Regions from separate parts of the Demequina lutea genome, predicted to be linked through region 2. Evidence: riboswitches for the same ligand, from Rfam matches in the RefSeq annotation. Region 2 holds a riboswitch; the other holds the start of a gene.
What was found. Region 2 has a riboswitch for thiamine pyrophosphate ahead of BKA03_RS12820 (ATP-binding cassette domain-containing protein). Riboswitches for the same ligand answer to the same signal wherever they lie in the genome.

Region 1 (3,433 bases), 260 kb from region 2:
TCGCCGCTCGTGGCGACCATGACAGGGTCCAGGACGACGACCGGGTTCGGGTGCGATGTCAAGAAGAGGGCCACGGCGTTGACGACGTCGGCGTTGGTGAGCATCCCAATCTTGATCGCATCGAGCCTCGCATCGGCCACAAGGGTTTCTAGCTGTTGTGTCACGAACTCCGCGGGCACGGCATGCACGCCGGTGACCCCGCGAGTGTTCTGGGCGGTGAGTGCCGTGATGACTGCCATGCCGTACGCGCCAAGTGCGCTAAAGGTCTTGAGGTCCGCCTGGATGCCGGCACCGCCGGAGGGGTCGCTACCGGCGATGGTGAGGGCGACGGGGATGGTCATACGCGAACGCCGTCCCACGCCGCCCTGATGGATCCGGTGGCGGCGGCCACGTCGGGCTGACCGCAAATCGCGCTCACGACGGCGACGCCCGCCGCGCCCGTTGCCCGGACCGTGGCGGTGCGACGGGCATCGATGCCGCCTATCGCGACGCACGGCCAGGGGCTCACCGAGAGCACCCGTTCCAGCGTGTCGATGCCGCTTGGCGCGGCCGCGTCTGGCTTGGTGCCCTGGGACCAGATGGGTCCAATTCCTAGATAATCGATGGACTCGCCGTGGTGCCTCGCCGCGTGGACATGGTCGACAGTCTGAACGGACAAACCCAGGTAGGAGTCCTCGCCGAGGATCGCCCGCGCCTCGTCGACGCCCAGATCGGACTGGCCGATATGCGCCCCCTGGGCGCCGATCGCGTGCACGAGATGCACCCGGTCGTTGACCAGAACGGGAACGCCAGAACCCTCGAGCGCCGCGATCACGGCACGTCCGAGCGCCACCATCTCGTCGTCGCTCGCGTGTGGGTCTCGCAGTTGCACCGCGGTGGCACCGGCAGCGGCGGCGGCCCGAGCGGTCGCTGCAGCGCCGAACTCGCCACACAGGACGGTATCCGTGACGAGGTATACCGAGAGATCGATCGGCGCCCTGGCCATGGTCAACTCAGCCGCACGGCGCTCGCGAGCGCCTGTGGAGACAGTGCGGCAAGCTCATCGAGCAACGCCACCGCAAAACTGCCGGGCCCGCGGCTGACGCGTGCCGCCTCGTCCGCCGCCACGGTGAGTGCAGCTGTCGCGGCAGAGGCGGCGAGCAGGCCATCGTCCACCACGGCAGCAAAGGCCGCCATGAGGGCACCGAGGGCGCAGCCGACGCCGGTGACCTGAGTCATGAGGGAGTTTCCGTTCGCGATGCGCACCACCCGCACGCCGTCGGTCAGGTGATCTACTGGGCCGCTGACGGCGACGGTGGTGCCGTAGTGGAGCGCGAGGGCCTTCGCCGCCTCGAGCGCCGCCTCGGGGGTGTCGACAGAGTCGACGCCCTTGCCCCCGGCTCCACCGGCCAGGGCGAGAATCTCCGAGGCATTCCCGCGGATGATACGCGGAGTGGCCGCCTCAATAAGGGCGAGGGCGAGGCCCGTTCGCCAGGCCAAGGCGCCGGCCGCGACGGGGTCGAGCACCCAGGGCGTTCCGGATGCGGATGCGGAGGCCACCGCGGCGGACATCGCGGCGGCGGTCTCTTCGTAAGGGGTGCCGACGTTGACGAGCACGGCTCCGGCGATCACGGCGAATTCTGCGGCTTCGCGAGGGTTGTCCACCATCGCAGGCGCGGCACCGATGGCCAACAACGTGTTGGCGGTCCATTGCGCGACGACGATGTTCGTCAGGCACTGCACGAGCGGCGGCCGCTCCCGCAATAGGCCGAGGGAATCGCCGATGGTATGGGCGGTGGGCTGGGAGAGTTCTGGAGCCACGAGAGTGACGTCCCTTCGCTAGTACGAGCTAGATCAGGTTCGACGGGTGTGTTCTCAGCCGCTTCCCGCATGTGGAAACTGGCACCCCGCGTCGGGACCCACTGTAGACCTCCTGACGGGTCTGCCCATCGGCAGCGCGGCGGAGGCGGGGGATGCGAGCGCTAGTAGCCCTCGCCCGCGGCCTTCGATGCGAGCAGGCGCCTGATCGAGTCGATCTTGACGGCTCGATCGGGGTTGTCGCCCACCCAACCGTCGAGCTCGCAGCCATCGGCGGCGCTGAGGTGCTGACACCCACGGGGGCAGTTCTCGACCTCGTAGGCGGCCACGTCGGGGAACGCCGACATCATGTGCTCGGCATCGACATGCGCCAGGCCAAATGACCGAATACCAGGGGTGTCGATGATCCAACCGCCGCTGGGCACCTCGAGCATGAGCGACGACGTCGACGTGTGACGGCCCCGCCCCGTCACGTCGTTGACGCGGCCAACGGCCCGCAAGGTTCCAGGCGCAAGCGCATTGACCAGCGTCGACTTGCCCACGCCGGACGGGCCAACAAACACGGTCCGCGCGCCCACCAGGGCAGAGCGCAGCAGTTGGAACCCGGGGTCCGCCTCGGGCCCGCCCTCTCGCATCACGGAGGTCTCGATCACTGTCACGCCCAACGGCTGGTACAGCGCGCGCATGTGGTCGGCCAACATGAGGTCGGCCTTGGTGAGCACCAGAATCGCGCCCATGCCCGCGTCGAATCCGGCTACCAGGCAGCGGTCGATGATGCGCGGATTGGGTTCCGGGTCTGCCAGGGAGGCGATGATCGCCAACTGGTCCGCGTTGGCGACGACCACCCGCTCGGCCGGGTCGCTGTCATCCGCCGTGCGCCGGAGCGCAGACGCACGCTCATCGCGCCGCACGATGCGCGCCAAGGTGTCAGGCGTACCGGAGGCGTCGCCCACGAGGCCGATGCGGTCGCCGACGACGAGTCCGCGTCGGCCCAATTCACGCGCCTTGACCGCCATGACGGTGGGTCCGGCCGCGGTAAGAACCGTGTAGCGCCCACGGTCGACGATCGTCACGACGCCGTCGACTGCATCCGCGTGTGCAGGCCTGATCTTGGATCGGGGCCGCGAACTGCGCCCGGGGCGCACCTTGGCGTCGGACTCGTCGTAACCGCTCCAGTCCGTCACGTGACCGCCGGTGAATTCGTCATGCCCCGAGACTACCGATCCTCGGCGACTACTGTGGTGACGGTTCCTGCGAATGCATTGGAGGGTTCGACGATGAACGAAGCACTGAAGGTCGCTGTGGTCGGTACAGGGGGCTGGGGTGCCCAGCACGCGCGGATCCTGTCGCGACGCCACGACGTCGAGTTGGTCGGCATCGTGGGGCGCGACCCTGGCCGCACGGCCGCACGTGCCGCCGAGTTCGCCACGACGCCGTTTACCGACATCGACACGATGCTCGACCAGGCACGGCCCGACCTGGTCACCGTCTGCCTGCCGAACGAAGTCCATTTCGGGCCGACGCTCCACCTCCTGCAGCGCGGCGTGCCGCTCCTGGTCGAGAAACCCCTGGTATTCGACCTTGAAGAGGCCGATGCCCTGCTCGCCGAGGCCGAACGCCGAGGCGTGTTCTTCGC
Region 2 (3,433 bases):
CCCACCGAGAGCACCTCGTCAACCACCAAAATGTCCGGATCAACGTTGATCGAGATGGCGAAACCCAAGCGCACATACATGCCGGAGGAGTAATTCTTGACGGGTTGGTCGATGAACTGGCCCACTCCGGCGAAGTCGACGATCTCATCGATCTTCGCCTCCACCTGCTTCTTGCTCATCCCCAAGATCGAGCCGTTCAGGTAGATGTTCTCCCTGCCCGAAAGTTCACTGTGGAATCCGGAGCCGACCTCAAGCATCGCGGCCACGCGGCCGGTGTGCGAAATCGTTCCCTTGTTGGGGTAATAGATGTTCGCGAGGCACTTGAGCAGGGTCGACTTTCCGGAGCCGTTGCTGCCAATGAGTCCGAACGTGGACCCCTTTGGCACGTCGAAAGACACGTCCTTAAGCGCCCAGAAATCCTCGTGCACGGACGTGCGGCGGCGCATGATGGCCGCCTTGAGCGTCTGATTGCGCTCGTAGTACATGCGAAAACTCTTGCTCACGTGGTCGACGTGGACTGCAATCTCCGTCATAGCGCCTCCGCAAGGCCGCGGGCGTGGCGTTGGAACACGATGAGCCCAAGCACGATCGACACAGCGGCGGCCGAGAAGGACCAGACCCAGTCGGACAGGTCCGGCATTCGGTTGTCGTACAACAGTGTCCTGAAGAGATTGACGATGTGTTCCATGGGGTTCAGGTGGAAGATGTCCGCCACCGTGATGCGGGTTCCCGCGAGCCCCCCGAGCTCCACCGACTTTGTGTCGACCAATGTCGCCGGATAAATGATGGGCGTCAGGTACATCCACATCTGCAGAGCAATGGAGATGAAGTATTGGGTGTCCCTGAAGTGCACGTTGGCAATCGAGAGCATGAGCGCAAGCCCTGCGGCAAAGAGCGCGAGCAATACCATCGCGACCAAGACCAAAGGAATCCACGGAATGACAAACCCGCCGACGACCGTGAGGGCGATGACGAGCACGCCCATCTCAAACATCCAGTTGTAGCCCGCGGAACCGACGACGGCTAACGGCAGCACGATGCGAGTGAAGGACACCTTCTGGATGAGGTTCGCGTTTTCCACAAGCGATCCAGCACCCTGGTTAATGACTGTCGCCAGAAAGGTCCAGGGGAGAAGTCCGCACAGGAGCCAGATGGCGAAGACGTTCAGCCCACTGGGGCTTCCTGCATCGGGCTGAACCTTGATCACGAACTTGAAAACGAACGTGTAGATGAGCATCAGTGCCAGGGGGTTGACGAGCGACCACAACTGGCCAAGCACGGTGCGCTTGTACTTGCCGCGCACCTCACGCATTGTCAGGTTCGTCAGAAGTTCACGCGCACCAAAGATTTCCTTTAGGTAGTTCACGTCACCTCCCGAACCACTCGTCAACGGCGTTGGAGCCCGGACCAGTCTAGGGTGCGCGCGCAACTACGGTAACTCTCGCGCCGAGCATCGTCCGCTCGTCTCCTTATCGCGTTGGACCCGCACCATAGTGAGGTACACGACAGGGGAGCGCCTCCGTTCACACCGAACTGGTCAGGGCGCTGAGAGTGCGGACCGCCACAGACCCTCGAACCTGATCCGGCTCGCACCGGCGTAGGGAGTCGACACTCGTCCCCTCCTTAACCGGGAGGAATCCATATGCCTCAGACGAATGCGGCCGCGCGGGCGGCAGTTGCCATCGCCTTGATCCCTTTGACTCTGGCGGCGTGCTCACCTTCGGCGACCGAACCAAACCCGAGCGTCTCCCCACGGGAGGGGCTTCGGGCTCGTATTCCAAAATGGCCGGCTTTTTCCTCATAGGACAGTCGAGGGCAACGTCGCCTTCGGCCTAGAGAGTTCTGGGATGCCGCGCCGTCAACGCAGCGGGCGAGTCGCCGCTGTCTTATAGATGGTGGGCCTCGCAGGCTTCGGCCCGAGAGACACGAGGGACCTCTCGGGCGGCGAGAGGCAGAGGGTCGCGTTGGCCCGCTCCCTGGCGCCCTCTCCTCGTCTGCTGGCTCTCGATGAGCCGCCCTCTTCCCTCGATGCCGAGCTACGAACCCGTCTAGGCGCTGAGGTGCGAGACATCCTGCGGTCCGCAGGGACCACCTTCATCATGGTCACGCACGACGCTGCCGAGGGGGAGTTGGTCGACGATCGCGTGGTTCTCATGTCTGATGGCCGCCTGATCGACGCGTGACTCCGCGCGCAGCCACGCGGTGCTTGCGGCACGCGGCACGCGCCGAAACGGTACTAGCAGTCGCAAACGATGCGCTGTGCGGGGACGCCCGCTGGCACGGTCAGCGGGTCCGCAGCCCTCGTCGCGTCCACGATGATCTCGACCCCCGTCGCGTCACGCGCCACGCGATCGACTGGAAGACCCTCCCTTGCCCAGTACTCGAAGCCGCCGATCATCTCCTTCACTGCATAGCCGCCCTCCGAGATGATCAGGCCCGCTCGCGTCGCGCCATTGCACCCTGGGCCCCAGCAATAGACGACGAACTGGGTCCCGACGGGGTACGTCGGGATCACATTCGGCATTTCCGGCTTGGTCACGTGCACGGCTCCCCTGGCGTGGCCCTGGTCCCAGGCCTCGTCGCCGCGGGTATCCACGAAGACGAATCCCGGTTGGCCCGATTCGAGCGCCGCGTGGACGTCACCTGGATCCGTCTCGAACCGGAGCCGCGCGGCAAAGTGCGCGGCCGCTTGGGCAGGTGTTTGCGCGGAGGACATGACTCGTACGGTAGGCGCGGGCGGGTCCGCCAGTCCACCTTCCGGTGGCTCCTATGATGACGATGAGGAGTTGCCCGTGACATTTCAGCCCGAGCACGAACCAAGCGGGGACGAACGCTCGCGCGCCGAAGCATCGGCTGGCGACCCATCGAATGGCGGCGACGGCACGGCAGGAGACGGCGACACGTCTCGGCGACCTCCCGAGTCCCCCGCACAGGACTTCGCGGCGGTTCCCGGCCCCGACGACGAGGCGCCGATGTGGCTCGTCGCATCGCTCGAACGCGGCGAACCGCTCGCACCGCCACCACAGCCGCGGCAGCCCACCCAGGGAACAACGCCGTCGTCGGCTGGCTGGCCGGTCCACGAACCGTCCGCAGCCTGGCCCCCGCAGCCGTCTCGCGACGCCGAGTATTCCCGTGCAGCCCAAGCGTCGTTCCCTGCCGGCCCTGATTGGATCGAGCCAGTGAGTGGTGCCGGCGCCCACAAGGCACGACGACGCATCTCACAGATCGTGGTGCTCGTCCTCGTGCTCGCGGTGGCCGTGGTGGGGGGACGCCTCGCGTTCGGGGCGCTGACAGCAACGCCTGACGACTACACCGCGCCGCTGATCTCGCCTCAAGACGTCGCGACTGAGGGCGGCCTGATGTGGATATCGCAGACGGGCAAGGCAGCGCTCGAGGTGGACCCCACGTGGACAAACGAATCGAGCGTCGAGTC

Region 1: another riboswitch for thiamine pyrophosphate. It lies ahead of thiM (hydroxyethylthiazole kinase); the one in region 2 lies ahead of BKA03_RS12820 (ATP-binding cassette domain-containing protein).

The regions. Positions count from the first base shown of each region.
Region 1 is NZ_JACBZO010000001.1:2,412,919-2,416,351, reverse strand. It holds gene thiD (bifunctional hydroxymethylpyrimidine kinase/phosphomethylpyrimidine kinase) at 1-341, opposite strand, end outside; gene thiE (thiamine phosphate synthase) at 338-985, opposite strand; gene thiM (hydroxyethylthiazole kinase) at 988-1,800, opposite strand; TPP riboswitch at 1,794-1,899, opposite strand; gene rsgA (ribosome small subunit-dependent GTPase A) at 1,962-2,981, opposite strand; gene BKA03_RS11615 (Gfo/Idh/MocA family protein) at 3,075-3,433, shown strand, end outside.
Region 2 is NZ_JACBZO010000001.1:2,669,360-2,672,792, forward strand. It holds gene BKA03_RS12810 (ABC transporter ATP-binding protein) at 1-533, opposite strand, end outside; gene BKA03_RS12815 (ABC transporter permease) at 530-1,366, opposite strand; TPP riboswitch at 1,498-1,621, shown strand; gene BKA03_RS12820 (ATP-binding cassette domain-containing protein) at 1,893-2,183, shown strand; gene BKA03_RS12825 (rhodanese-like domain-containing protein) at 2,237-2,716, opposite strand; gene BKA03_RS12830 (hypothetical protein) at 2,793-3,433, shown strand, end outside.